4 regions of the Kitasatospora sp. NBC_00240 genome follow, and region 3 is predicted to be linked to each of the others. Evidence: riboswitches for the same ligand, from Rfam matches in the RefSeq annotation. Region 3 holds a riboswitch; each other region holds the start of a gene.
The links. A riboswitch is a leader RNA that binds a small molecule or an ion and turns the genes downstream of it on or off. The one in region 3 is predicted to bind cyclic di-AMP.
Positions count from the first base shown of each region.

Region 1: linked by a shared signal. The riboswitch ahead of OG689_RS32575 (transglycosylase family protein) and the one ahead of OG689_RS44820 (transglycosylase family protein) in region 3 are both predicted to bind cyclic di-AMP.
Region 2: linked by a shared signal. The riboswitch ahead of OG689_RS19350 (M23 family metallopeptidase) and the one ahead of OG689_RS44820 (transglycosylase family protein) in region 3 are both predicted to bind cyclic di-AMP.
Region 4: linked by a shared signal. The riboswitch ahead of OG689_RS29690 (NlpC/P60 family protein) and the one ahead of OG689_RS44820 (transglycosylase family protein) in region 3 are both predicted to bind cyclic di-AMP.

Region 1 covers NZ_JAPEMU010000001.1:7,591,223-7,598,314, reverse strand. The annotation lists gene OG689_RS32600 (helix-turn-helix transcriptional regulator) at 1-98, opposite strand, end outside; gene OG689_RS32595 (ATP-binding protein) at 517-1,059, shown strand; gene OG689_RS32590 (DUF397 domain-containing protein) at 1,345-1,581, opposite strand; gene OG689_RS32585 (hypothetical protein) at 2,097-2,990, shown strand; cyclic di-AMP (ydaO/yuaA leader) riboswitch at 4,478-4,674, shown strand; gene OG689_RS32575 (transglycosylase family protein) at 4,680-5,951, shown strand; gene OG689_RS32570 (hypothetical protein) at 6,366-6,566, shown strand; gene OG689_RS32565 (LacI family DNA-binding transcriptional regulator) at 6,713-7,092, opposite strand, start outside.
Region 2 covers NZ_JAPEMU010000001.1:4,583,890-4,590,981, reverse strand. The annotation lists gene OG689_RS19370 (PP2C family protein-serine/threonine phosphatase) at 1-338, opposite strand, end outside; gene OG689_RS19365 (TetR-like C-terminal domain-containing protein) at 575-1,144, opposite strand; gene OG689_RS19360 (alpha/beta fold hydrolase) at 1,232-2,086, opposite strand; gene OG689_RS19355 (YiaA/YiaB family inner membrane protein) at 2,260-2,550, opposite strand; cyclic di-AMP (ydaO/yuaA leader) riboswitch at 2,783-2,945, shown strand; gene OG689_RS19350 (M23 family metallopeptidase) at 2,958-3,809, shown strand; gene OG689_RS19345 (hypothetical protein) at 3,952-4,995, opposite strand; gene OG689_RS19340 (GNAT family N-acetyltransferase) at 5,030-5,593, shown strand; gene OG689_RS19335 (sensor domain-containing protein) at 5,714-6,436, shown strand; gene OG689_RS19330 (hypothetical protein) at 6,608-7,092, shown strand, end outside.
Region 3 covers NZ_JAPEMU010000001.1:4,171,056-4,178,147, forward strand. The annotation lists gene OG689_RS17545 (NAD(P)/FAD-dependent oxidoreductase) at 1-73, opposite strand, end outside; gene OG689_RS17550 (Ppx/GppA phosphatase family protein) at 596-1,540, opposite strand; gene OG689_RS17555 (DUF501 domain-containing protein) at 1,537-2,202, opposite strand; gene OG689_RS17560 (septum formation initiator family protein) at 2,192-2,674, opposite strand; gene eno (phosphopyruvate hydratase) at 2,819-4,105, opposite strand; gene OG689_RS44820 (transglycosylase family protein) at 4,351-5,283, opposite strand; cyclic di-AMP (ydaO/yuaA leader) riboswitch at 5,289-5,460, opposite strand; gene OG689_RS17580 (cytochrome P450) at 5,691-6,944, opposite strand; gene OG689_RS17585 (SDR family NAD(P)-dependent oxidoreductase) at 7,092-7,092, shown strand, end outside.
Region 4 covers NZ_JAPEMU010000001.1:6,930,612-6,937,703, reverse strand. The annotation lists gene OG689_RS29695 (NlpC/P60 family protein) at 1-949, opposite strand, end outside; gene OG689_RS29690 (NlpC/P60 family protein) at 1,193-2,266, opposite strand; cyclic di-AMP (ydaO/yuaA leader) riboswitch at 2,328-2,504, opposite strand; gene OG689_RS29685 (NlpC/P60 family protein) at 3,022-4,056, opposite strand; gene OG689_RS29680 (NYN domain-containing protein) at 4,351-5,712, opposite strand; gene OG689_RS29675 (hypothetical protein) at 6,144-6,401, opposite strand; gene OG689_RS29670 (rhomboid family intramembrane serine protease) at 6,605-7,092, shown strand, end outside.

The DNA.
Region 1 (7,092 bases), 3.4 Mb from region 3:
TCGCGGGTGATCCCCCGGGCCTCGCGGAGCCGGCGGAGCTGGGAGCCGAGGAGGATCCGGCGAACCATCGAGCCGCCGCCCGGCTGAACTGTGGTCATGCGGTCCAAACCTCCACCTTGGGCAAACAGCGCACAGTCTGCCATCAGTTGAGCGCTCTCGGTGCCGGTACTGACGGATGTATCTATCAGTTCTGCACCTGCAGCACCAGGATGCACGTGCATTCGGCGCATGCATATGCCAATAGTGCGACTGCACGTGAATCGACTCTTGCATCTGCAGTGAGCGCAGAGGACCATGGTGCACGTGCACCTGCACATCCCTGGCATTCCCGCGGGCACCGCGTCGACCCCACGCGCGACTCCGCACACCAGCCCGGCAGCGCTGCGGCGCGACCGGGCACTTGTGTGCGCGCAAGGGCCGTACGAGGTGGCAACCCAACGGCCGAGCGAGTCGGAGGTGACCGGCATGACCCCGGCGGGTCCAGCCGTGTCGGCCCCCTTATGGGAGGAGCTCTTCATGAGCACCGGTACGGCCTTGGCGGTCGACCCCCACGTGGTCACCTGCACGCTCGCTCCCCGCTACGAAGCCGTCAGAACCGCGCGCGACTTCGCCAGAACGACGCTCAACCGCTGGGGACTCGGTGACCTCTTCGACGACGTCGCACTGGTTGCCTCCGAGCTGGTGACCAATGCCCTGCGGCACGCCGTCGGCGCCAGACCCGATCCGGGTCACCTGGCCGCCGACCTGGCCGCGATCCCCTCCCAGGGCGGACCGCAGCAGTCCTTCGACGGACGGCTGCCGATCCGGATAAGCCTGGTGCACCGCGCGCCGCAGGTGGTCTGTGCGGTCAGCGACCCCAGCAGTACCGGGCCGGTCGCCCGGGAGGCCGACTTCGTCGCGGAGTCCGGCCGGGGGCTGCACCTGGTGGACTCCTTCAGCCGCTCCTGGGGCTGGCACCCACTGGCCGGCGCGGGCAAGGTGGTCTGGGCGCTGTTCGAGGCCGAGGATCCGGCCGCACACGCCCAGGACGCCATCGGGCGGCACCGGCGCTCGGCCTGACACCCCGGCGGATCGGACGGCGGCGCACCCCGGCGGGAACCTCCGTACGGTCACGCGCCGGCCGGAGCGGCGCCCGGGGGCCGGGGCCGGCAGTACGGCGTCCGGCGCGGGCAGGTCCGGCGGTACGGCGTCCGGCAGGCAGGGGGCCCGGCACAACGGGGCCGGGACGGCCACCACAGGCCTCCTCCCCGGCGCGCGGGCCTCGGATCACCCGCCGACGACAACGGCCGTCGTGGTGTCAGCACCCACGACGGCCCCCTGGAACGCGGCGACGGTGAACCGGCGTCAGAGCGCCAGGTGGTCGAACTCCCCGTCCTTCGCGCCGAGCAGCAGTGCCGCTATCTCGGCCCGCGTGTAGATCAGTGCCGGACCGTCCGGGAAGCGAGAGTTGCGCATCGCGACATCGCCCCCCGGCAGTGCGGCGAACTCGACGCAGTTGCCCTGGGAATTGCTGTGCATGCTCTTCTGCCAGACCACTCCCTCAAGGTCCGCAGCCGCCATGCCGTTGTACGTGTGGTGCATAGAAATCTCCCGAAGAGACCGGAGTAGTCGTCCAGTTCGGCGCGCGGCACGTCGGGCCGCCCTCCACCGGCCCGGCCCCCTGCCGGCTCGGCACACGCCTCACTTGACGTGATGATAGCTGCAGTGCACGTGCATCAGCACGGGACGTTGCAGGTGCACGAGGAACCACCGGGCGTCATGCAACCAGTCGGGGAACCGCTCGGTCGACGGTACGTAAGCGGACAAACTTGACCGAACCACAAACCGCGCGATAACCGCCCGTAGGCAACTCCCCGCGCAATGTTGATCTTCGACTGCCGGGAGTCGCGCCCCCGTGACCCACAGTCAGTCGGCCCGGGCCGTGTGATACATGTCACCCGACGGCCCGGGTGGCGCCGCCGCACCGGGGAGATCCGGGTGACATGACCACCATCCCGGCAGGTTTGTCGCCCTATGACCGAAATGACGGCATGCTCACCGCTCGACATCGGCAGCCGACTGCGACTCTGCCGGGTCGATGTCCTACGATCTCCGCCATGAGCACCGCAGCCATCCCGGGCGCGCCACTGCCCGTCCGCACTCCAGGCTCCCGTGCGCGGGGGCGCCATCGTCGACCCGAGCGCCCCGAGATCCCGGCCGGATCGCCGGCCCTCGTGCTCGCCGTGCCCGCCACCGCGGGCCCCGAGTCCCGGCCCGTGGTCGACGAACTGCTGTCGATCGTCCGCAGCGAGCAGTCCGGCGTCGAGACCGCCGCCGCCTACCTCGCCGACGACTCCGCCGAGGAATCCGGCCCCACCGTGGCCGAGCTGATCGCCCAGGCCCTCGACGCCGGTCTGCCGGCACCCGTGGTGGTGCCGCTGCTGACCGGCCCGCACGGCTTCCTCGACGACCTGCACGCGCTGGCCGCCGGCAGCGGCGCCACGATCACCGACGTGCTCGGCCCGCACCCGCTGCTGGCCGAGGCCGTCCACGTCCGGCTGTCCGAGGCGGGGCTGGCCCGCGCCGACCGCGCCCGGCTCTTCGCCATCGCCACCGCGGCCGACGGCGTGGTCCTCACCACCGTCGGCGGCGAGGACGCAGCGGCCGCCGCCGGGATCACCGGCGTGCTGCTCGCCGCCCGGCTCGCCGTACCCGTCGTCTCCGCCGCCCTGGACGTGCCCGGCTCGGTGGCCGCGGCCGTCGACCACCTGCGCGCCACCGGCTCGCAGCGTCCCGCGCTGGCGCCGCTCGTGATCGGCCCGGAGGCCGACCCCGAGCTGCTCGCCACCGCCGCGGAGGAGACCGGCTGCCCCAGCGCGGCCCCGCTCGGCGCCTACCCGACGGTCGGCCAGCTGGTCGCCTCCACCTACCTCTCCGCCCTTGAGGTCGCCCTGGCCCAGCTGGAGCAGGCCCGGGAGCAGGAGCCGGAGCACGAGCAGGCCGCGGAGTGACCTCCGCGCCGTGACGACCGCCCGCAGGGGCCCCGGATCCGTCCGGGGCCCCTGCGGCGTTCCCGGGGTCCGAACCCGCCCACCGGGCACCGGGCGGGCGCCGGCTACCTCGGGGGCGGGGCAGGGCGCCTCAGGACCGGGGCCCGCATCGCGCCCGGGGGCGGCAACGGTCCGATCCCAGGACCGGCCTGAGCGCAGGTCAGGCCCGGACGTGTGACGGCCCGGAAGCAGCGGGGTGGAGCGAGGGCGTGCGGGCGGCAACGGGCGGCGCGGCGGGTCGATCGGGAGGCCCCGAACGGCACCCCGACACCCGCCGAGGAACACCGGTCCGCGCTTCCGCCGAGCAGGCGCACGGCCACTCCTCGGCGCCTGACCGGAGGCCGTCCGTCGCCCGTCGGGGGCGGGTCCGACGGCGGGCCGCACTTCGCGCACCGGTTTCGTCCGCGACGCGCGCCGCAGGGCTCGGTCGGCAGGGCAAGCAGGGCACGGCGAACCCGGGAGCGTCGCCGCGGCAGACGGCCGCCCGGGTGCGGCGGCTGAGGCCGCCTCGGAAGATGACGCCCCCTCCGACGACGGTCCGGGGACGGACGAAGTCCCGGCCGGCCGCTCCTGCCGGGTGACGGTGGCTCCGCCGGCAATCCGACGCGCGGACCACATCCTGACGGGAGGGCACCTGCCCGTCCTCCGGTGCGCAGGCCGGACGGTGACGGCAGGTCCGACGCCGGGCCTGGCCCCGATCCGGGTGCCCGGGACGTGAGGGCGGTGCCACCCCGGAGCCGGCACTCCCCGGCCCGCACCCCCGCGCCGCCCGGGGGAATCTCACGACGGGGGCGGGGCGGACCGTCCGCGGGCCGTTGCCCGGCGCTCGGAGGTCGCCACTCCGGCACCCTGGCCGGCGCCCGCCTCCCCGGCGAGGTGCGGGGCGGGTACGGCGCGACCGGCCGGCCCCGGCATCCCGGAAGGGCATGACCGGGGCTCACCTCCCGACGCGGGGAAGGAATTGCCAAGATATGCCCTATTTGATCCAAATTGCCCGATATTAAGAACGTCAGCTCCCCACCCCCGCCGACACCCACCACGGCACCGACGGCGAGCCGGCCAGGCCCCCCGTCGAATGATTCGCCCCGCCTCGATAGCAAATGCCCGACTGTACCCAAATGCCGGATTACACCGGACTGTCGCGCGTTGTACCAGATTGCTCCGCAAGGACTTTGGTCACGGGAGCGAGCCTCCCGCCCTCCGGTTGCGGGCCTTCGGCCGCCGTGGTTCCGTGCCCTCCGTCGCACCCGTGAGGTCGCCCGGGGATCCCCTGAAGGACAGGCAGAACTCTCCGACGGCACGGCATTTACCTGAAATCGGGCATTTTTGATCATGTCGACCCGTGTGCCACAACGAATCCAGGGTCCTGTGACGAGCGCCACACATGTTTGCGGTTTGAACTTAAGTCTGCTTAACGTGCTCCCCGTTCGTGGTCACACGGACCCAGTTCATCCGCAACGCCGAGGCCTGCCGTCGGATGCGCTGGCAGCGCGAATACGCACCACGGCAGGCGCGGGGGACCCAGGTAAGTCGCCCCGGACCGGTTCGCACCGGTCCAGGGGCTAGGGGTGAAGCCGTGCTCAGCACGGCCGGGCAACTCCAGCCCGAATCCGACAGCTCACCTCGCAGGCGTGGGAGAGGAACATCTTCATGCTGCCCACCAACGGCACCCGTCTGTCCAGCCGCACCCGTCGCGTGATCGCCGCCGTTGGCGTGGCCGGCGTCGGCCTCACCATCCCCTGCCTCACCTCCGGTGTCGCCAGCGCCGCCTCCGTGGCCACCTGGGACAAGGTCGCCCAGTGCGAGAGCGGCGGCAACTGGAGCATCAACACCGGCAACGGCTTCTACGGCGGCCTCCAGTTCACCAACAGCACCTGGGCCGCGTTCGGCGGTACGGCGTTCGCCTCGCGCGCCGACCTCGCCACCAAGGACCAGCAGATCGCCACCGCCGAGAAGGTCCTCGCGGAGCAGGGCCCCGGCGCCTGGCCGGTCTGCTCGATCCAGGCCGGCCTGACCAAGGGCGGCACCCCGGCCGCCGTGGACACCGGCGCCCCGGCCGCCGCCAAGCCCGCCACCCCGGCCCCCGCCACCCCGGCCCCCGCCGCCCCGGCGAAGCCCGCCGCGCCGGCCGCGCAGGCCCCCGCCAAGAGCGACAGCTCCAAGGGCTCCGCCGACTCCTGGTCCGGCAGCAAGTCCTGGTCGCAGCAGGGCAAGTGGTCCAAGGACGACCGCCGCACCTACACCGTGATCGCCGGCGACTGGCTGTCCGCCATCGCCGACAAGAACCACGTCCAGGGTGGCTGGGAGCGTCTGTACGAGCTCAACAAGTCCGTCCTGACCGAGGGCCCCGACTCCATCTACCCGGGCCAGCACCTGGCCCTGGGCGGCGGCGACGCGACCGCCACCAAGTCCTCGGACAGCTCGGACTCGGCCAAGAAGTTCGACTGGTTCAACAAGTCCGACTCGGCCACCGCCACCAAGACCACCTCGGCCAAGCCGGCCGCCGCCGAAGCCGCCGCCCCGGCGGCCCAGGCCTCGACCGCCCAGGCCCCCGCCGCCTCCGGCAGCATGGCCGCCGCGGTCTCCTTCGCGCAGTCGAAGGTCGGCCAGGCGTACATCTACGGCGGCACCGGCAACGGTGGCTGGGACTGCTCCGGCCTGACCCAGGCGGCCTTCCGCGCGGCCGGGATCTCCATCCCGCGCGTGGCCGCCGACCAGGCCGCCGCCAGCACCCACGTCTCGCTGGACAGCCTGCAGCCGGGCGACCTGCTGTTCTGGTCCAACAACGGCAGCGACTCGGGCGTCTACCACGTCGCGATCTACACCGGCAACGGCAGCTACGTCGAGGCCGCCAACCCGAGCGCCGGGGTCCGCACCGAGACCATCGCCAACTGGGCGCCGGACTTCGCGGGCCGCATCTGATCCGCCCCCGGTCCGGCCTGTCGCCGGTCCTGTTCGATACGTTTCGGACCGGTTCGTCCCGGTCCGATCCGGCAGCGGTCCGCGGCACCTGACGCCGCCGCAAGCGCGCCGCCGTCCCGGGAGAGTCTGGTCGCTCCCCCGGGGCGGCGGTGTCGGCCGTTCCGGGCCGCGGGGACGGCGGCGGGTCGCCGGGCCGTGGACGGTGTCGTCGGGTCGTCGGGTCGTCGGGCCGGGTGTCCGGGGTCCGGGGTCCGCCCGACGGGAGACCTCGGAGCCCGCTCTCCACGCCCCGCCGAGCGGCCGCGCGGCCCCCGGACGCCCCGGCGGGGACACGGCTGCGGCCGCCCGGGGCGGCCATGGCCAATCGCGTCGGCAGCGGGCAAGCTGGCCCTCCGTACCCGAGGAGGAGTCGCCATGCCCAGGATCACCGTCACGCTGGATTCGGACCTCGCGATCGAGGCGATGCTGCTCGCCGGCACCAGGAGTCCGCAGGACGCGGTGGAGCTGATCGTCCGTGACTACCTGGCCCGGGGCCACCGGACCGAGGCCCGGACCGGCGACGCCGCCGACGGGCGGCGGGTCACCCCGGACCGGCCCACCGCCCAGGAGGGCTGAGCCTGGGCCCTCGGGCCACGGCCGACGGGCGGGTAAGCCGGCCCGAAGGGCGGACGGACAGCAGTGGGCCCCGACGCGTCCAGGACGCGTCGGGGCCCAATCCTGTCCGGCAGGGGCGGCGCGGGCCGCCCCTGGACCGGCTGTGCTCAGTCGCCGCGGTTGGCCCGGGCGCCGGTGGAGCCGCGCATGACCAGCTCCGGCTGGAACATGAACTCGCCGCGCTGGACGGCGTTCCCGCCGACCTCCTCCAGCAGGGCGTCGACGGCGGCGGTGGCCATCGCCTCGACCGGCTGGCGGATCGTGGTCAGCGGCGGTTCGGTGAAGGCGATCAGCGGCGAGTCGTCGAAGCCGACCACCGAGATGTCCTGCGGCACGGCCATGCCGCGCTGGCGCACGGCCCGGATCGCGCCGAGCGCCATCATGTCGCTGCCGCAGACGATCGCGGTGCAGCCCTTGTCGAGCAGGGCGCCGGCCGCCGCGTGGCCGCCCTCCACGCTGAACAGCGTGTGGTGGACCAGGCCCTCGG
Region 2 (7,092 bases), 410 kb from region 3:
CCGGACCGTACGCCGTGCGGCTCGTGCCAGGCGGCGCTGAGCGCGCTGCCGGCCAGGACCCCGGCCACCAGGGCCAGCTGCCGGCGGGTGCTGAGCACCAGTGCGCCGCAGACCAGCGGGAGCACCAGGGCGGACGGGGGCCAGCTCGCCGGCAGGAGGACCGACATCGCGGTGAAGAGCGCGGTGAGCCCCAGCAGCAGGAGCAGCGCGTCGCGCGCCGCGGCCGGGTCGCCGTCGAGCAGTCGGCTGCCCCAGCGGCCGAGCGGTCCGCGGCGGGCGGCCCGCGCCCAGCGACGTGGGCCGGTCCGGCGGCGGGCGGCCTCCTCGGCTGCGGGCACGGCAACCTCTCCCGGGGTCCGGCGGCCGGCACCGACCGCCTGTGTGATCAGTCAATCTAGTGCCGAATGCCCGTTTGCTCCCCTTCCGGGCCCGGCGGCGCGGCCGGTCGTGGGTCGTCCGGCCGCGGGTCGGCCGGTGCGGCGTCCGGGCGGCGGGAACGCGGTGCGGGAGCGGTCCGGGCGGGCTGCCGGGCGGCTGCCGGGCGGTCAGGCCTCCGGCCGGCCGCAGCGGGCGGTCAGGCCTTCGGCCAGGCCCGCAGCCCGCCGGTGACGACCCCGATCAGCCGGTCCTGGGTGACGGCCTGGTCCTCGGAGCGCTGGAACCCGCCGGCGATCGACAGCGAGGCGAAGCCGTGCGCCACCGAGCGCACGGTACGGGCCGCGTGGATCAGCTCGGGGCCCTGCAGCCCGTAGTCGTACAGCACCGCGACTATCACCTCGACCAGCTCGGCGGCGGCCCGGGTCAGTTCGTCGTCGGGCTGCGGGGCCTGCGGCAGGGCGCTGTACCGGTTGGGGTGCTCGACGGCGTACGCGTGGTAGCCGCGCAGGACGGCCTCCACCGCGTCGTCCCCGCCGCGGCCGACCGCGGACTTGGCCAGCCGGGTGGCCAGCTCCTCGGTGACCCGGACGGCGATCAGCCGGCGCAGCTCGGTGAGGCCGCCCGGGACGTGCTTGTAGAGGGACGGGGTGGCGACCCCGGCCCGCGCGGCGACGGCGGCCAGGGTGAGGGCTTCGGGGCCTTGGTCGTCGATCAGGCCGAGGGCGTGGGTGACGACGGTGTCCGGGGTCAGTCCGGCGCGTGGCATGGGGGCCTCCAGAAGGGTGGTGCGGCGCCGAGGTGCGGCGCGGTGGGGGAAGGCGGCCCGCGCGGGGTGGCCGGGCGCGGGGCGGGCTCAGCCCTGGGTGTCGGCGGTGCTGGGCCGGGACTCGGTGAGCGAGGCCAGGAAGGGCACCAGTGCGTCGGCGGTGGCCTGCGGGAACTCCGCCATCGGGTAGTGGCCGGCGCCCTCGATCATCACCTTGCGGGCGTTGAGCGCGGCGGCCTGGCGGTCGGCGACGACCTCGGGCTTGGGGAAGTCGGGGTCCTTGCTGCCCATCACGACCAGCGCGGGGCAGGTCACCGCGGCCGACCAGCCGACCGGCGCGGAGTCGCCGCGGACGTAGCCGCGGGTGGCGGTCTTCCGCCCCGGGGTGCGCAGCGAGGCGACCAGCTCGGCGCGGTACTCGGCGAAGTCGGCCGGCTTGGCGGTGGGGAAGGCCAGCTTCTGGTACATGCCCCAGAAGGCGGGGAACTGGATCACGGCCGAGCCGAGCACCTTGACCAGGCCGCGCTGGAAGGCGGTCTGCGGCAGGTTCTCGACGAAGGCGTCCAGCAGGGCGATCCCGGCGACCCGGTCGGGGGCGTCCCCGGCGACCTTGACCACGCTGGCGCCGGTGTAGGAGCTGCCGACCAGTACGGCGCGCTCGATGCCGAGGTGGTCCAGCAGGGCCAGGACGTCGTCGGCGATGGCGGCGGGGGAGTAGTCGTCCCACGGGATCGAGGACTCGCCGAAGCCGCGGATGTCCATGGTGATCACCCGGTGGCCGGCCCCGGCCAGCAGCGGGTGCAGGTGGCGGTAGGCGGAGCGGGAGTCGAGCATGCCGGGGACCAGGAGGACGGGCGCGCCGCTGCCGTGCTCGGTGTCGTCGAAGGCGATTCGCCCGCCGGGGACGTCGAGGTAACGGGTCGCGAGAGGAGTGGTGGACATCGCGGGCCTCCTTGGCCTGTGGGCCGTGCCGTCGGCGACTTGCCGATAGCCATAAAGCTAAGGCTAATAGCCTTAGCTGTCAAGGAGTGACGTCCGGTGTCCGATTCGGCCGGCCGCCGTGCGCCCGGCCCGCCGCCGGGATGCGGCGCCCTGCGCACCGGCCCGGCAGGGCGTCAGATGCCCTCCACCTTGAAGGGGTCGTGCTCGGCCAGCAGCTTCTCCAGCCGGGCCTGGTCGACCCGGGTGACGATCTCGGTGCTCTCCTGGCGGTCACGGATCACCTTGGCGAGGGTGAACGAGGAGGTCACCGTGTACAGCAGGCCGATGCCCAGAAAGGCCCTGGTCCATGCGCCTACCGGCAGGTAGGCGATGCCGACGGCCAGGGCGCCGCCGGAGATCGCGAAGGACAGCACGGCCTGGACGTAGTACGCCGCCGTGGTACGTGACTGCATCGAGGTGCTCATGCGGCCAGGATGGCCAAGCGTCATGTCGCGCACATGAGTACGGGTACTCAGATTCAGGTGCGGTTTGTTGACGCCTGTTCACGATCCGTAGTGCCCCCGGATGGTAACCATGCCAAATCGCCCATTCCGCCCCATGAAAATGTTGACTGCCCTCCCTGGACGGCTTGGAATCAGGGGCTCCTAGGATTAACGTTTGATAACGCAGCGCGGTCGGCAACGCCGTATCCACGGCACCGTGCGCTCGCCTAATCCCGCACGACCGGCCCTCCGGGGCAGGTCAGGGAGCCGGGGAACCACCGTTCCTTGGGGTGAATCGGCCAGGCCCAGGCCCGGCCGTAGGAGACCTTCCTGCTCCGAACCCGTCAGCTAACCCGGTAGGCGCGAAGGAAGGAAAGGAGCGCGCCTCCGTGGCGTCGTCGCACTCTCCGGCACACCTCCCGGGTTCCACCGGCACCCAGCTGCTCGACCACCCCTGGCCGCCCGCCCACGGCGGTGCGTACGGCGAGGCCCGGGACGAGACCGCCCCGCCGGCCGACAGCAACCGGCACCGGATGCCCCGTCAGACCCGCGGAACCGGCCCGCTGCTCGGTGTCACCGCGGTGGCCGCCACCCTCGGCGCCACCGGATTCGCCTCCGCGACCCCCGCCGCCGCACCCGCCGTGATCTCGCCGGACGAGACCACCGTGCTCTCCGCCGATCCCGGCCTGGCCCTCGCCGCCCGCATCCAGCTGCAGGCCGACAGCCAGCGCACCGCCGCCGAGGAGGGCGCCCGCCTGCAGGCCGCCAAGGAGGCCGAGGCCAAGCGCGCCACCCAGCAGCAGGAGGCCCAGAAGGCCGCCGCGGCCGCCGAGAAGGCCAAGCTCGCCGCGATCCAGCTGCCGGTCCGCGACTACTTCCTCTCCGCCCACTACGGGCAGAGCGCCTCGTACTGGTCGCACCTGCACACCGGCCTCGACTTCGCCGCCTCCACCGGCACCCCGGTGTACTCGGTCGGCTCCGGCACCATCACCTCGGCCGGCTGGTCCGGCTCGTACGGCTACCGGATCATCCAGACCCTGCCCGACGGCACCGAGATCTGGTACTGCCACCTCTCCTCGATCATCAAGGCCTCCGGCAAGGTCGTGCCCGGCCAGCAGATCGGCAAGGTCGGCGCCACCGGCAACGTGACCGGCCCGCACCTGCACCTGGAGGTCCGCCCGGACGGCGGCGCCCCCGTCGACCCGGAGAGCTGGCTGGAGCAGCGCGGCCTCACCCCCTGACGGATCGGCCCGCCCTGACGGATGGGGCCCTGCCCCGACGGGTCGGCCCTCGTGCCGGCGGGCGGCGGCACGCCCCGCCGGGCCTGCCGCCACCCCCTGACGGACCCTCCCGGCCCCGGCCCCCGCCGGGACCGGCGGGCCGTCACTCCCGCGGGCGGTCCGGCTCCGGCGCCCCGGCCGACCCCTCGGGGGAGCCCGGCGCCGCAGCGTCCTCCTCGGCCCACTGCTCCTCGCCGGCCCACTCCTCCTCCGTGGCCCACTGCTCCTGACCGTCCCACTGCTCCTGGCCGTCCGGGCCGACCTCGCCCTCGGGCTCCTGGGGCAGCTGCGCCAGGTACGCCTCGATCTCCTCCGGGCCCGGCTCCGGCGCCAGGTCGGAGTACTCCTCCACCAGCAGCCGGGGCAGCCCCGGCACCGTCCACTCGCCGAACAGCCGCATCGCCTCCACGGCCGCCGCCGCCTCGAAGGACTCGAAGTCCCCGGCGAGCTCCTGCGGCATCGGCCGGCCCAGCGCGTTCAGCTCGGCCAGGTTGCGGTAGCTGCGCTCCATCAGCCCGTTCTCCAGCAGCATCCGGGCTCCGTCGGTGGCCATCCCGACCGACATCAGCCGGGTGGGACCCCAGCCGCCGTCGCCGTCCACCCGGTCCAGCACGCCGGAGTCCTCCAGCGCCTCGTACGCCGCGATCCGCTCCGCCGGGCCGAGCTCGCGGAACCCGTCCAGCCAGGCCCGGACCGCCGCCGGGTCGTCCACCGCCACGCCGTCCGCGCGCAGCAGCAGGGTGTACAGCCGGGGCCAGGTCACCAGGTCCGCGCGGCGCAGCAGGCCGGTCGCCACCTCGCCCTGCCACTCGGCCTCGGCCAGCAGCCGCTCCTGCCGCTTGGCGTTCAGCCGCTTCGCCGCCCGCTGATGGTCGATCAGCAGCCGCACCGCCGCGCCGTACGCCAGCGGGTCCTCGCCGGGCGCCGGCTGCACGTACAGGTAGAGCCGCTCGTACAGCAGGTGCTCGACGGCCGCCGAGGTCAGCTCGGGCCAGCCGTCGCGGATCCGGCCGCCGCCGAGTTCGAGCAGCGTCAGCACCGCCCGCAGCGGGCCCTCGGCCACCGGCCCGCGGTCCTGGGCCCGCGCCCAGGCGGTCAGCTCGGCGGTCCGGGTACGAGGGGCGAGCCGCAGGTCATCGTCGTTCATGTGACGTACGGTAGCCGCTGTACCGTTGGCGGACATGGTCCCCGTACTGCTCACCGGCCCGCGTCTGGTCATCCGCGAGTTCCACCACACCCCCGGCGACATCGACGCGTTGCACGCCGTCTTCGGCGATCCCGAGACGGCCCGATACCTCCCCTTCGAACCACGCGACCGGGAGACCTGCGCCGACCAGATCGCGCTCTACCTCGAAGAGGCGCAGAAGGATCCGCGCAGCACCTACCGCCTGGCCGTGACCCGCCTGGAGGACGGCGAGGACGCCGTGCCGATCGGTAACGCCGTGCTCGGGGTGGAGCCCCAGCGCGCCGGCTTCGTCGGCTACGCGCTGCGCCGCGACACCTGGGGCCTGGGCTACGCCAGCGAGATCACCCGGCTGATCTGCGGCTTCGGCTTCGGCACCCTCGGACTGCACCGGCTGTACGCCCGGGTCGACCCCGCCAACACCGCCTCCGCCCGGGTGCTGACCAAAGCCGGGTTCCAGCTGGAGGGCCGGATCCGGCACGACCTGTACCTGCGCGGGACCTGGCACGACGCCCAGCAGTACTCGCTGCTGGAGGACGAGTGGACCGCCCAGGGCGGCTGACAGGGGGTTAACCCCACCCCGGACCGGCCGGTGGGCCGGATACCGCCGCCGCGCCGTCCGCGGGACCGTTGAGGTGTCAGCAGGAAGCGAACCGGAACACCACGAGGGACCGAGGCGGCCATGATCAGCAGCAGCGCGGAACGCGGCGAGTACGACGGCTACGAGGCCCACCGCCCGGCCCGGGGCGGCGGGGCCCGGCCGGCCCCCGGGTTCTGGCGGGCGCCGTTCAGCCGCTCGTACTTCCGCGAGGTCGGTTTCACCCTCGGCGGCCTGCCGATCGCCGTCGCCGGGTTCGTCGTCGCCGTCACCCTGTTCTCGCTCGGCCTCGGCACCCTGGTCACCGCGATCGGGCTGCCGGTGCTGGTGGCGCTGCTCGGTTCGGCCCGGGGCTTCGGCGCCCTGGAGCGGGCCCGGGCCCGGGGCCTGCTCGCCCTGGACGTCCCGGCCCCCGCACCGGTCCGGCCGGCCCGTCCCGGATTCTGGGGCGGCGTCACCGGCCGCCTCGGCGACGCGGCCGGCTGGAAGGCCGTGCTGTACCTGGTCCTGATGTTCCCCTGGGCGATCCTCACCTTCACGCTGTCGCTGACCTTCCTGGTCACCGGCTGGGTGGTCGCCGCCTACCCGCTCTACCACTGGGTCTTCGCCCGCTGGACGCCGTGGCCCGGCTACCAGCTCTTCGACTTCACCAAGGACGGCCGGCACCACCAGTACTTCATCGAGTCACCCGTGCAGATCGCCGGGATGTCCGCGGTCGGGTTCGTGCTGGTCTTCCTGACCCCGCTGCTGGTCCGCGCGACGACCAACGTCAACCGGCTGGCGGTCCGCGGCCTGCTCGGCGGCTGAGCCCGACACCTGCGGCGGGCACCCGTGGCGGGCAGGCGGGCAGGCGGGCAGGGAGGCAGGGAGGCAAGCAGGCAGGGAGGCAAGCAGGCAGGCCGGGACGGTCCGGCGGCGGACCACGCCGCCGGACCGTCCCGGGTGCGGGCAGCCCCGGCCCGTGGTCCGATGATCGTCATGGCCGAACCAGCCGCCCCCGAGATCCTGCTGACCTCGCGTCCCCTGGACGAGTACTGCGGGCTCTTCGGCCTCACCCGGGCCGCCCTCGCCGCCGTCGCCGGCCCCGTCCTGGACTGCCCGGGCGGGGCCGCCGGCCTCACCGCCGAGGCCCGCGCCCTCGGCTGCCACGTCATCGCCGCCGACCCCGCGTACGCCGCGCCGCTGCCCGCCGTCACCGCCCGCGCGCTGGCCGGCCGGGACGCGATGGCCGGGGCCATGCGGGCCACGCCGCACCTCTACCCGGCCCCCCGCGACCTCCCGCCCGACCGCTACCTGCGCAGCTGGGACCGCGCCCGCCGGCTGTTCGCCGCCGACACCGCCGCCCACCCCGAGGACTACGTCGCCGCCGCGCTGCCCAGGCTCCCGTTCGCCGACCACACCTTCGCCCTCACCCTCAGCGGGTACCTGCTGCTCGCCTACCCCGGCCAGTTCGGCCCCCGGCA
Region 3 (7,092 bases):
TGCGCATCGCGGCATACAGGCCGACGTAACCACCGCCGACAATGAGGATGCGAGGACGCTCCGTGGTGCTCATATCCGAAAGTATCCAGCACCGTCCGAGGCGCCCTTCGTGAGGCCCGTCACAGGGGTCTGGACACCCCGTGCTACACTACGCGGCCACTTGAGGCGGGGCGGGGCTTCTACTCACTCGTAACAGCAGTTGCCTGTGAGCACAATCGTTCGATCAACCCGCGTGAGCAGCAACGATCCGTGCGGCGCTTGGGTTCCCCGCTCCCGATTGCGATTCCACCGCCGGAGCGCGAGACGACCTGCGAACCAGCGGTCTGCGCCTGCGGACGACCTTCGGTCCCACATATCGGACGTAGTGGACCTCTCAGTGCCCCGAAAGCGCGGATCGCCATGTGAAGAAATTCACGAACTTTCTCGCCGGGCCCCGCGCGCGGCGCGGCCCCGGGCGCCGATCGGGCACTCCGGGGCCGAAAACGTAAGCCCCGCAAGGGGCGGGCGGGGCCGACAGGGCCTGCCGGCCGGACCGGGCCGAGGCACCGGCCGGCCGGAGCGGGACGCGCTCCGGCCGGCCGGGCCGGGCCGACGGTCAGGCCTGGACGACGCTCCAGGCGATGCCGTCCAGGATGTCGTGCTCGCTGACGACCACCTCGGCGGCGCCCGTCCGCCCCATGATCTCCAGCAGCTCCAGCGCGCCGGCCGCGATCACGTCGACCCGCCCCGGGTGCATGGCGGGGATGGCCGCGCGCTCGGCGTGCGTGGAGGCCAGCAGCCGGCCGGCGATCTCCGCGACCTGGTCGCGCGAGATCCGCGAGTGGTGGATCCGCTCCGAGTCGTACTCGGGCAGGTCCAGCGCGATCGCGGACACCGTGGTGACGGTGCCGGCCAGGCCGACCAGGGTGGCCGCGCCGGTCAGCGGGACGTCCTCGGCGGCCTTGTCCAGCTCGCCCCGGATGTGCGCCTTGGCGGCGGAGATCTGCCCCAGCGTGGGCAGCTCGGCGCCGGCGAAGTGCCGCTCGGTCAGCCGGACGCAGCCGACGTCCACCGAGCGGGCCGCCTGCACGTCGTCCGTGCCCAGCACGAACTCGGTGGAGCCGCCGCCCAGGTCGAAGACCAGGTAGGGCGAGGGGAACTGACCGCCGGTCAACTCCTTGGTCGCGCCGACGAAGGAGAGCCGCGCCTCCTCGTCCCCGCTGACCACCTCGGGGGCCACGCCCAGGATGTCCCGGACGCCCTTGGTGTACTCGTCGCTGTTCTCGGCGTCGCGCGAGGCGCTGGTCGCCACGAACCGGATCCGGTCCGGCGCGACCCCGTACGAGCTGATCACCTCGGCGTACTCGCGGCAGGCCGCGAAGGTCCGCTCCAGCGCCTCCGGGGCGAGCCGGCCGGTCCGGTCGACGCCTTGGCCGAGCCGGTTGATGACCATCCGGCGGTCGAGGTCGGTGATCTCGCCGGTCTCCGGGTCGAGGTCGGCGACCAGCAGCCGGATCGAGTTGGTGCCGCAGTCGATCGCGGCCACCCTGGTGGTGCTCATGCGCCCTCCTCCTCGGCCGCGCGCTTCTTCGCGGCCCGCTCGGCGGCCAGCTGCTCCTTGGCGGCGATCACGGCCGCGTGGTCCTCGGCGGTGGCGCGCTGCTCGGCGACCCGGGCCGCGCTCTCGGCCACCTCGGCCGCGGAGACGCACGGGCCCTTGGCCCACCAGTCCTCCAGCATCCCGATCGCCTCGTCGCCGAGCGGGTTGACGCCGGGGCCGGCCGCCAGCGAGTGACCGACCAGCACGTGCAGGCACTTCACCCGGTCGGGCATGCCGCCGGCGCTCGGGAAGTTCTCCAGCACCTCGATCGCGTCCCGGCGGGCGATGTAGTCCTCGTGCGCCTTCCGGTAGGCGGTGGCCAGCTCCGGGTCCTCGGCGAGCCGGGCCGTCTGCTCCTTCATCACGCCGTCCGCCTCCAGGGTGCCGATCAGCGAGGCGGCCTTGGGGCAGGTCAGGTAGTAGAGGGTCGGGAACGGCGTGCCGTCCGCGAGGCGGGGGGCCGTCTCGACGACGTCCGGGTTGCCGCACGGGCAGCGGTGGGCGACGCCGCGCAGACCGCGCGGGACCCGGCCGAGCTGGGCGGCGATCGCGGCGACGTCGGTGTCCGCGACGGCCGCACCGGGGGTGGCGTCGGAGGCGGAAGGGGTGTTCTCAGTGGTCATGGGGAGAGCTGTCTCTAGCGGGGGCAGGGGCGGGGGCGGCGGCGGGCGGGGCCAGGGCGGCCGTGTCGGCGGCGTCCACGGAGTCCCAGACGCTCGCGTACCAGGGCTTGGCGGCCTTCGCCGGGCCGGCGGCGCCGGCGCCGGCCGAGGAGGACTTGGCGGCGCCGGCGGCCGGGTCCACCGAGATGAACGGGGTCTCCCCCGGCATCGCGTAGTGCAGCCGGGCCCGGGCCTGGGCCTTGACGAACTCCGGGTCCTGCCAGCGGGCCTTCTCCCGGCGGAGCTGCTCGACCTGCTGTCTGGCGTGTTCGGCCCTGGCGCGCTGGGCGGAGATCTCCGAGCGCTGGGAGATGAACTGGCGGGTGGGGTAGGCGAGGATCGCCACCAGGGAGCAGAGCACCAGGACGAGCACGGTCGCCCGGCTGGTGAATCGCGGGCGCGCCGCGAAGCCCGGAATCTTCCAGCCTGCCATCTCCCGTTACCCCTCCTGGTCGCGCCGGTGCCCCGGCCCCCACCCTACGGGGTGAGAGCCGGGGCACCGGTGCAGCGGCTGTGTGTCCGCCCCCGTACTCGGGGCGGACAGCTCTCGCCGAGGGCGTCAGCCCTCGTGGCGAGGTCAGGCCTCGTACTTGAAGCGCGGGAAGGCACCCCGGCCGGCGTACTCGGCGGCGTCGTCGAGGATCTCCTCGATGCGCAGCAGCTGGTTGTACTTGGCGACGCGCTCGGAGCGGGCCGGGGCGCCGGTCTTGATCTGGCCGCAGTTGGTGGCGACGGCGAGGTCGGCGATGGTGACGTCCTCGGTCTCGCCGGAGCGGTGCGACATCATGCAGCGGTAGCCGTTGCGCTGGGCCAGCTCGACGGCGTCCAGGGTCTCGGTGAGCGAGCCGATCTGGTTGACCTTCACCAGCAGCGCGTTGGCGGTGCCGGTCTCGATGCCCTTGGCGAGGCGCACCGGGTTGGTGACGAACAGGTCGTCGCCGACCAGCTGGACCTTGTCGCCGAGCTTGACGGTCATGGCCTTCCAGCCGTCCCAGTCCTGCTCGTCCAGCGGGTCCTCGATGGAGACCAGCGGGTACGAGGCGACCAGCTCGGCGTAGTAGTCGATGAGCTCGGCCGAGGAGAGGCCCTTGCCCTCGAACTGGTAGGCGCCGTCCTTGTAGAACTCGGAGGCGGCGACGTCCAGCGCCAGGGCGACGTCCTTGCCGGGCACGTAGCCGGCCTTCTTGATGGCCTCGACGATGAGGTCGAGCGCCTCGCGGTTGCTGTCCAGGTTGGGGGCGAAGCCGCCCTCGTCGCCCAGACCGGTGGAGAGGCCGCGCTCCTTCAGCACGCCCTTGAGCGTGTGGTAGACCTCGACGCCCCAGCGCACGGCCTCGGAGAAGGACTCCGCGCCGATCGGAGCGATCATGAACTCCTGGATGTCGACGTTGGAGTCCGCGTGCGAGCCACCGTTGAGGATGTTCATCATCGGGACGGGCAGGACGTGCGCGTTCGGGCCGCCGAGGTAGCGGAACAGCGGCAGGTCCGAGGCCTCGGAGGCGGCGTGGGCCACGGCGAGCGAGACGCCGAGGATGGCGTTGGCGCCGAGCGAGGACTTGTCGGGGGTGGCGTCCAGGTCGAGCATGGCCTGGTCGATCAGGCGCTGCTCGGTGGCGTCGTAGCCGACGAGCTCCGGGCCGATCTGCTCGATGACGGCCAGGACGGCCTTCTCCACGCCCTTGCCGAAGTAGCGGTTCTTGTCGCCGTCGCGCAGCTCAAGTGCCTCGAAGGCACCGGTGGAGGCGCCGGACGGGACAGCGGCACGGCCGGTGCTGCCGTCGTCGAGGCCGACCTCGACCTCGACCGTGGGGTTGCCACGCGAGTCGAGAATCTCACGGGCTACGACGACATCAATGGACGGCACGAGGCATCTCCTAGCGGAAGCAGGTATCCGCGGACCGTTGTGGAGTCCTGCGGACGATTGCGGAGTCGTTACGACCAGAGCCTAACCGCACGGGCTCTCCCGGCCACGTCGGCCTGGGTCCCGTCTCAGCGTGTGGCCGGGCTACCCACCGGTAGTTCACCTGGATGCCCCACGGGATGCACCCAGAGCGGGGCGAAAGCGGGCGAAGGGGGCCGCACCGGACGGCACGACCCCGCGCGCCGTGCTCAGCCGAGGTTCAGGACCTGGCCCGGCAGGATGAGGTTCGGGTCGCCGCCCACCACGGAGCGGTTGCCGTCGTACAGCGCGCCCCAGCCGCCGGCCACGTCCTGGCTGCCGGCGATCCCGCCCAGGGTGTCGCCGGGCTGCACGGTGTAGGCCCGCCCGGTCGTCGCGGCGGCGGGGGTGACCTGCGCGGCCGGTGCGGCGGGCTCGGCCGTGGGGGCGGTGCGGGTCTCGGACGCGTCGTCGCCCGCGTGGCGCTCGTAGACGTTCTGGTGGCTCGTCCAGTGCCAGCCGCCGTCGACCTGGTACCAGAAGACCTTGTTGGCGGCGTCCCAGCCGGTGCGGCCGGAGAAGTCCGGGTCCTGGGCCTCGCCGCGACCGGACGAGGCGCCCTGGTCGTCCGTCGAGACCTTCGCCCGGGTGGCCCGGGCCGGCTTCGACTGCGCCGGCTTGGCGGGCTTGGCGGTGGTGGGGGCGGGCTGCGCGCTCCTGGTGCCGGTGTCCTGCGAGGCGCTCTGCGGGGCGGCGTCCGCGGTGTCGACCTGGGCGGAGGCGCCGCCCTTCGTCAGGCCGGCCTTGACCGAGCAGACCGGCCAGGCGCCCGGGCCCTGCGAGGAGAGGACCTTCTCCGCGACGGCGATCTGCTGACCCTTGCTGGCCTTGTGCGCCTGCGGGGCGTACTGGCCGCCGCCGAAGGCCTTCCAGGTGCTCTGGCTGAACTGGAGTCCGCCGTAGTACCCGTTGCCGGTGTTGATGCTCCAGTTCCCGCCGCTCTCGCACTGGGCGACCTTGTCCCAGACGGACACGGGGGCCGCGTGGGCGCCGGTGGCGGCGAGGAGCGGCATCGCGAGCCCGACGCCGGCGACGCCGGCCACGGCGATGGCCTTCTCGGTCTGGGTACGACGACGGTGACGACCGTTACCAACGAACAGCATGGACAAGTCCCTCTCCGCACGCCTGCGAGGTGAGCTGTCGGGTTCGGACCGGGAGGTGGCCCGGCCGCCTCGGGCGGAATCCTTCTTCCACCTGATGCGGCTTCACCCCAAGCCGTGGGGAACGGCAGAAAATCCTGGGTCCCCCGCCCCTGCCCAAGGGTCTGGTCGGTTTCCCGGCAGCGCGGCGGGCAGGACTCGGCGTTCCGCGCACGGGTGTTCGCAGCTGCGAACACCAGGGAGAGTAGACAGATCCTCACATCAATCACAAGCTCATATCGCATACATCACACGGAAATTACGACAGTCGGCGGATCGTTTACAAACCACGCCTAAATGTCCGCATTGATGCATGTTCTGAGCGCCCGTGAGCGAGTCTGTCCGACACGCCGTCAGCGTGACCGGGCCGGTCAGAGCGCCTTCGCCGGGGTGAATTCGACCGGGAGTTCACGAAGTCCACGCATGATCAGCCCACCGCGCCAGCGAAGTTCCTCCGGTTCCGCCGCAAGCCGCAGATCAGGCAGCCTGGTGAGCAGCGTGGCCAGTGCGGCCTGGCCCTCCAGCCGGGCCAGCGGCGCGCCGATGCAGTAGTGGATCCCGTGGCCGAAACCGAGGTGCGGATTGTCCTTGCGGGCGATGTCGAGGGTGTTCTCGTCCGCGAAACGTGCCGGATCGCGGTCCGCCGCCGCCAGCACCACCAGGACCGGGTCGCCGACCGGGATGTCCACCCCGCCGATGGTCAGCGGACGGGTCGCGAACCGCCAGGTGGCCAGCTCCACCGGGCCGTCGTAACGCAGCAGTTCCTCCACCGCGGTGGCCAGCAGCGCGCTCTCCCCCGCCGCCACCGAGTCCTGCAGCAGCGCGCGCTGCTCGGGGTGGCGCAGCAGCGCGTAGAAGCCGTTGCCGATCAGGTTGACGGTGGTCTCGAAGCCCGCGAACAGCAGGATGAAGGCCATCGCGGCGGCCTCGTTCTCGGTGAGGTGCTCCCCGTGGTCACCGGCCCGGATCAACCCGGAGATCAGGTCGTCGCCCAGGTCGGCCCGCTTGCGGTGGATCAGCTCCAGCAGGTAGGACCGCATCTTCTTCACCGCGCGGGCCACCCCGCCGCGCGGGCCGCCGCCGTGCCGGATCATCATGCCCGCCCAGTCCCGGAAGTCGTCCTGGTCCTCGGGCGGGACGCCGAGCAGGTCGCAGATCGCGTAGATGGGGAGTGGGAAGGCGAACTCGTGGATCAGGTCGGCCGAGCCGCGCCCGGCGAAGGAGTCGATCAGCCGGTCGGTCAGCTGCTGCACCCTGGGCTCGAACTCCGCCACCCGGCGCGGTGTGAACGCCTTCGAGACCAGCCGCCGCAACCTGGTGTGGTCCGGCGGGTCGATGTTCAGCAGGTGTGTCATCAGGTCGGCGCTGCGCTCACCGGGGATCCCCACCCGCCCGGTGCGGTGCGCCTGCTCGCTGTGGTTCGCCGGGTTCTTCGAGAGCCGCCCGTCGGCCAGCGCCTGCCGGGCCTCCGCGTACCGGGTGACCAGCCAGGCGTCCACGCCGCTCGGCAGTGTGGTGCGGTGCACCGGGGAGTGCTCGCGCAGCCACGCGTACGCGGGGTAGGGGTCGGCGGCGAACTCCCACGTGAAGAGGGGAGGCTGGGCGGGGTTCGGCTGATCCGGCATGACCTGACGGTATCCGGTGGCCGGCAGGCGTGAGCCTGGTCACCTGATGGGTAATCCCTGTCGCAGAGGGTCGTGACGTGCCTAGGATCCTCCGACATGTCTTTGGTGGGCGCCGGTGCGGTGTCGCCCACAGGGAGGAGCGCACCCA
Region 4 (7,092 bases), 2.8 Mb from region 3:
GCCTGTCCCCGTAGAAGATCACCAGGTCTCCCGGTCGTGCATCGGCCAGGGCGACCCGCTGTCCCGCGCGCGCCTGGCCCTGCGAGGTCCGCGGCAGGCTCACGCCGGCCTGCCGCCAGCTCCAGTACATCAGACCCGAGCAGTCGAACGCGCCGGGCCCGCTCGCCCCGTACACGTACGGGGAGCCGATCCTGGTGACGGCGGCGGCCAGCGCGGCGGCGGCACGGTCCGAGGCCGGCGGGGCGGTGCCGAGGTCCAGCCGGTCGGTGCCCCGGGTGGCCCGCTGCTCGGCGTCCCGGGCGTCCTGGGCGGCCAGCCGGGTCCGGCCGGCCACGCCGAGGCTGTTCAGCAGCCGCTGGGCCTCGGTCAGGCGCTGCTGGATCTGCTCCTTGTTGTCGGCCAGCGCCCGGCGGGCCTCCTCCAGCTCGGCGAGCTTGGCGGTGGCCTCGCTGCGGCGCTGGTCCAGCCGGCGTTGCCGCTCGGCCACCTCGCGCAGGGTCTCGCTCTGCCGCTCGGCGACCTGGTCCAGGCTGCGGGCCCGGGACAGGTAGCCCTCCGGGTCGGAGGCGAGCATCAGCTGCGCGGTCGGGCCGATCCCGCCGGCCCGGTACTGGGCCGCGGCGACGGTGGCGAGTTCGCCGTGCAGCCGGTTGAGCTCCTCCTGGCCGGCCGCCACCTGCTGCTGGAGGGCGCCGCTCTCACCGAGCAGCCGGCGCTGGTACTCCAGTGCGGCGTTGTACTTCTCCGAGGCCTGCTCGGCCTCGTCGTAGATCTGGTCGACCTGGGCCTTGACGTCCTTGCGGTCCGGCGGTCCGTCAGGCACGCCGGGGGCGGCGAAGGCGCTGCCGCCGGCCGCAACACCCAGCGCGGTGCCGGCGGCGGCGGTGAGCACCAGCGCGCGGACCAGCGTGTGCACACCTGGCAGTGGGTGACGGCGGTGCATCGCCATGCGGCGCGGCTCCATTCCTGCGGCCGGGCCACCGCCGCCGCCCGGAGTGGGCGACCGTCCGAGCGGAGGTCCGGGGGCAGACGTTAGCGAGTCCTCGCGACCGAGTCCAAACCCCTCCCAACCCGAATATTTGACCCCCAATCGGACATCAGCTCGGGCAGCCGGAACGCCGCAGGCCCGGCCCCCGGACGAACCGGGGCCGGGCCTGCGGAAGGAGCCGGCGAAGCTGCGGCGCGGGCCGCGTCAGATCCGGACGATGGCCGAGATCGGCATCACGGTCGCGGACTCGTAGCGGACGTTCGCACCCGTGTGCGGGGCGTGGATGATCTGGCCGCCACCCACGTAGAGGCCCACGTGGGTCATGCCGCCGTAGTAGATGATGAGGTCGCCGGGCTGCGCGTCGGCGATGTTGGTGCCGATCCGCTTGCCGGCCGAGGCCTGCGCCTGCGAGGTGCGCGGCAGCGACACGTTGGCCTGGGCGTAGGCCCAGCCGGTGAAGCCCGAGCAGTCGAAGGAGTTCGGGCCGGTGGCGCCGTACACGTACGGGGCACCGAGCTTGGTCTCGGCGGCGGCGATGGCGGCGGCGGCCCGGCCGCTGGCCGGGACGCTCGAGGGCGCCGGGGTGGAGGCGGCCGCGGTCGAACCACCGCTGCTGAGCGGGCTGCGGGTGGTGTCGCGGGAGGCGCGGTCGGTCTGCGCCTTGGCGGCGTCGGCCTTCGCCTTGGCGTCCGCGGCGGCCTTGGCCTCGGCGGCCTTCAGCGCCTCGCGCTCCTGCTCGGTCAGCGTGTTGAGCAGCTGCTGCGCCTTGGCGAGCTTGCCCTGGACCTCGTCCTTGCTGGCCTTGAGCTGCTGGGTGGTGGTGTCCAGCTCGGCGAGCTTGCCCTGCGCCTCGGACTTGTCCTGGTCCAGCTTGCGCTGCTGGGCCTGGAGCTCCTTCAGCGCGTTGCTCTGCGAGTCACCGGCCTGGTTGATCGAACCGGCCTGGTTGAGGAAGTTGTCCGGGCTGGTGGAGAGCATCAGCTGGACGGTCGGCGAGATGCCGCCGTTGCGGTACTGCTCCGCCGCGATCTCGGCGAGGCCGCCCTGGAGATCGGTCACCTGGGCCTGCTGGCGCGCCACCCGGTCCTGGATCTCGCCGACCTGCTTCTGCAGGTCCTGCTGCTTGGCCTGCGCACCGTTGTAGGCCTCGGTGGCGACCTCGGCCTGCTCGTTGAGCTGGTCGACCTGCTCCTTGACCTGGTCCTTGGTCTGCACCGGGTCGGCGTGGGCGCCGGCCTGGGCGGACAGGGCCACGGCGGCGGCAGCGGCAGCAGTCATGATCGAAACTCGGGCACGACCGGCGGGCTTGGGACGACGATGGGACGCCACGAAGGCGGACTCCTTCTTCCTACGGCCGCCTACCGGGTGAGCTGACGGGTTCGGGCTGGAAGAGATGCCCTACGACGCCTCACCGGCCCGACGTCTCACGACGACCGGCCGACCTGGCGCCGATTCACCCCGAGGAACGTGGTTCCCCGGCTCCGTTCCACAGCTCCCCCGGAGGGGCTTCCCCGTCGGGCAGTTGACTGCCCGTGCTGCTTCTCGGACTCGGCGGTAACCCCCGCCGCCACCCAGGCTGGGTGATCGACTGCGCGGTGGTTCGAGGCATGACCCTAGTAACGAAACCGTGATCCGTTCAAATCGTTGTAGGAAAAAAGTTGGAACTCCACCCAAGTTCGATTGTGATTATGACCGGATGTGACCATCCGTCCACCCTGGGCTGATGGTTTTTCATCATGTGGTCGCCAGGGACCCCGGGGGCACGTGTTCCAGATCACAGCGGGATGTCGGGGCGCCCGGGCATGTCGAAGGTGGCAAACAATCAACAAATGTCCGAAATGGGCCCGTTGTCGCCCGTTCGGCAGGACCTCACCCGCTCCCGGGAGTCCCTACGGCACCGCCCGCCCCGGCGGTCCGACGCTCGCCGCGCCCGGACGCATCAGGTGACCCCCCGCACCCGGGGCCCGGCCCGCTCGGCCCGGACGGCGAGGGGGCCGGGCGCTAACCGCGCCCGGCCCGCGCCTCCCGGTGCGTCAGACCCGGCGGATGGTGTTGATCGGCATCGCGTCGGCCTTCATCACCTTGACCACGTCGCCGGTGTGCGGCGCGTGCACCACCAGCCCGTTGCCGATGTACATCCCGACGTGGTGGCGGTCGGAGCCGTAGACGACCAGGTCGCCCGGCTGGGCCTCGGCGAGCGAGGGCACGCGCACGCCGACGTTGCCCTGGGACTGCGAGGTGCGCGGCAGCGAGACGCCGGCCTGGCCGTACGCCCACACCATCAGGCCCGAGCAGTCGAAGGTGCTCGGCCCGGTGGCGCCCCAGACGTACCTGGCACCCTGCTTGCTCATCGCGTTGGCCACGGCGACACCGGCGTAACCGGCGGCCTGCGGCAGCGAGCCGAGGTCCACCCGGACGGAGTCGCGGGAGGCGCGGCCGTCGCCCTGGACCACCGAGGCGCGGTCCGCGGCGCTGAGCGAGTTCAGCAGCGCGTTCGCCTCCTGGAGCTTCTTGTTGACGTCCGCCTTGGCCTGGTTCAGGTCCCGGGTGGTCTCGTCCAGCGAGGAGAGGATTGCCGCGGCCTCGATCTTCTGCTGGTCGAGCCGGCGCTGCTGGTCCTGCAGACCCTTCAGCGCCTCCGCCTGGCTGGAGGTGGCCTGCTGGACGCTGGTCGCCTGCTGGAGGTAGCCGGACGGGTCCGAGGCGAGCATCAGCTGGACGGACGGGTCGATGCCGCCGGTGCGGTACTGCTCGCCCGCCACCTCGGCCAGGCCCGCCTGAAGGTGGGTCATCTGGTCCTGGCCCCGGGCCACCTGGTCCTGGATCTGGTCCGCCTGCTTGCGAAGCTGGTCGGCCCGCTCCTTGGCGCCGTTGTAGCGCTCGGCGGCCTGCTCCTGCTCCTCGTTGAGCTTGTCGACCTGCGCCTTCACGTCCTCCTTCTTGGAGGGCGTGGTGGGCGCGGCGTGCGCGCTCATCTGGGCGGACAGGGCGACCGCGGTCGCGGCGGCAGCGGTGAGCACGGTCACCCGCGCGCGGCTCGGCTGCTTCGGACGGCGGTGGGAGGCCAAGGACCGGCTCCTTCTTCCTGCGGGCTCACCCGAACGAGTGAGTATCCGGAAAATAGGTTTGACGCCAGACCCTAGTGAAGATCAGCGCATTCCGCCACTCCCGCAGGGCCACCAACTTGAGGCCTCGGCCGGGAATTCACCTGACCCACACACTCCCGCCGTCCAGGCCCTGACCAGCTGTCAAGGCCGGCCGCCCGGCATCCGGGCCCCGGGCCGCCCGACGCGCCGGCCCGCACCCCCCACGGGGCCCGGGACCGCCGCCCAGGCGTTCGGCCGGCAGCGGACCGGCCCGGCTCAGGCCCGGGCCAGCCGGTTGAGCAGCAGGACGGAGGCCACCGGGCGCGCGCCGGCGTTGCGCACGCCGTCCGCGACCTCCCGGTCGGTGGAGACCACCACCACCGGCCGCCCCTGCGGCTCGGCCCGCACCAGCCGGCGGATCAGCTCGTCCGCCGTCTCCCCCGTCCGGCTGAACCGCACCCTGACCCCGCGGGGCGGCGCCATGATCACCGGGACGTCGAGGTCCTGGCCGTCGAAGACGCAGGTGACCTCCGCCTGGGTGCGCTGCGCCAGCATCGCCAGCCCGCCGAGCAGCCGGATCCGCTGCTGTTCCAGCGGCAGCGAGGGGTAGCCGGTCTTGGTGACGTTGTAGCCGTCCACCACCAGATGGACCTGCGGGATCGCCAGCAGCTGGTCCAGCAGCGCCGGATCGTCCTCGGCGAGCGCCCGGCGGGCCACGTCGTGCGGCGAGGCCGAGGCCGGCTCCACCGCCTCCACCAGGTCGGCCGGGTGGATCCGGGCGACCGGCAGCGCCAGCTCCCGCTGCAGCCCCTGCGCCGACTGCAGGACGGTGTCGAGCAGCAGCCGCAGCCGCATGTCCTCCACGCTGCGCCCCTCGCGGGCCGAGCGCCGGCCGTGCTCGACCGCCGTCTCCAGTTCGGAGATCCGGTGCTTGAGCCGCCGGGCCTCGCTGTCGGCGGCGCTGCGCTCGGCGGTCGACGAGCCGCGCAGCGCCTCCAGTTCGGCGGCCAGCTTGCGGGTCTCGGCCTGCGCCCGCCGGGTGTCGCTCTCCAGCGAGCGCACCTTCTTACGCAGCGACTCCGCCTCCTTGCGCACGCTCTCCGACTCGGCGCGCTGGCGCTCGAGGTCGGTCCGCGCGGCGGCTCGCAGCTCGGCCAGTTCCGCCTGCAGCTTCTCGGCCAGCCGGGCCGACTCGGCGGCCGCGCCCTCGGCGCCGGCCCGCTCGGCGAGCTCCCCCGCCTGCTCGACCAGCCGGGCCCAGCCGTGCGGGCGCAGCAGGTAGGCGGCGGTGGCGACGTCCATCGGGTCGGCGGCGCCGGGCACGGTGCCGGCCTCCAGCGCCTTCACCAGGTCGGGCTGGCCCAGCCTCAGCCGGTCCGCTATCCGCACCCGGAACGCGGGCTCGGACTCCAGCGCGGCGGCCAGCGCCGTGGCCGCGTACTTGGCCCGCCGGGCCGGCGTGAACTTGGCGTACTGGCGGAGCGAGAGCGGCAGTTCGGCGACCGGCAGGCCGCCCAGCGCGTCGGCGGCGATACCGACCACCCGGCGGCGGACGCCCTCGGGCAGCGGGCGGTCGAGCTGCTCGACCGTCCGTGCCTCCGCGTCGTCCTCGCCCGGGGGCGCCCCGCCCTCGGCCAGGTCGGCGCCGGTGTCCGCGCCGGCCGCGGGCACGGCCGGGTCGGCGTCCGGGGCGATGTCCCCGTCCGTGGTCTCAGCACCGGCCGGGACGGCCTCGACCGCGTCCGGGGGCCGGGCGTCCACAGCGGGCGGCCGCCCCTGCGGTCCGGCGGGCTCCCTCGCTGCGTCCACCACGTCCTCGGCTCCGATCCTGTTCTGCGGAGTGCTCACGGCCGGCTGCCGCTGCCCTGAAACTCACCGCTCTCTGCAATTGTCCCTGTACGGTGCCCCACCCCGCGCCACGCCACACTCCCGCGGCTGAGGGGCGCCCGGCCCGCGAGGGGCGCCCGGGCCGCCGGGGCCCCGGGCGGTGTCCCCGGGGCCGGCCCGGCCGACCGACCCCCGGGCCGGGATGATCGGCCCCGGCCGGTGGGTCGGTCCTGCTCGGCGGGTCAGGCCTGCTCGGCGGCCTCGGCCTCGGCACCCGGGCGGTCCACCAGCTCGACCTGGTCCACCGCGTTGCACCAGCGGCAGCGCACCGACTCGACGGTCTCGGCCAGCACCTCGGTCTCCTCGACCTTGGAGTCGCCCGCCAGGTCGAAGTGCAGGTACTCGACGACCTTCGCGGTGCGGGTCACGTCGAAGCGGGTCAGATTGCCGCACAGCGTGCAGCGCCAACGGGTCTCGGCGGTCAGGGCGGGGACGGTCATCGGGGGTCCTCTCGGCAGTTCCCTGGTCTGGGCGGGAGGCGCTCCCCCCGGAGCCCGGCGTCGGCGGCGGGAGGCGGGGAATGCCCGGGCCAAGCCTATTGCCTGGGCCGTCCTCGCTCGTCACCGGTCCGGATCGCCTCCCGGTCACCCACACGCAGTACAGCGCGGTGTCGCCGCCGCGCGCCCGAGGAATGCTCCCCGGCATGGCGATCCCGGTCCTCGACCACACCGGTGCGCGGGACGGGCGTCCGGCCGTCCCCGCACCGGTCGTCACGTACGCCCTGATCGCCCTCAACACGCTGGTGTTCCTGCTCGGCCCGGCGGCCGGCCTCAACCCGCTGTTCGGCACCGGCCAGGCCCGGATCTGCGCCGAGCAGCGCTTCGAACAGCGCTGGGGGGCGGTGCCGGCAGAACTGCTGGAGCACCGTCCGCTGACGGCCGGGCGGATCGTCCAGCCGCCGGGCTGCGTGCTGGCCCCCACGCCGGGCAAGTCCCCGGCGCTCTCGGTGCTCAGCTCGCTGTTCCTGCACGCCGGCTGGCTTCACCTGCTCGGCAACATGCTGTTCCTCTACGTCTTCGGCACCGGCGTGGAGGAGCGCCTCGGGCGGGTCCGCTTCCTGCTCTTCTACCTGGCGGCCGGCGCCCTCGCCACCTACGGCTACGCGCTGGCGCAGGCGCACTCGGTTGGATC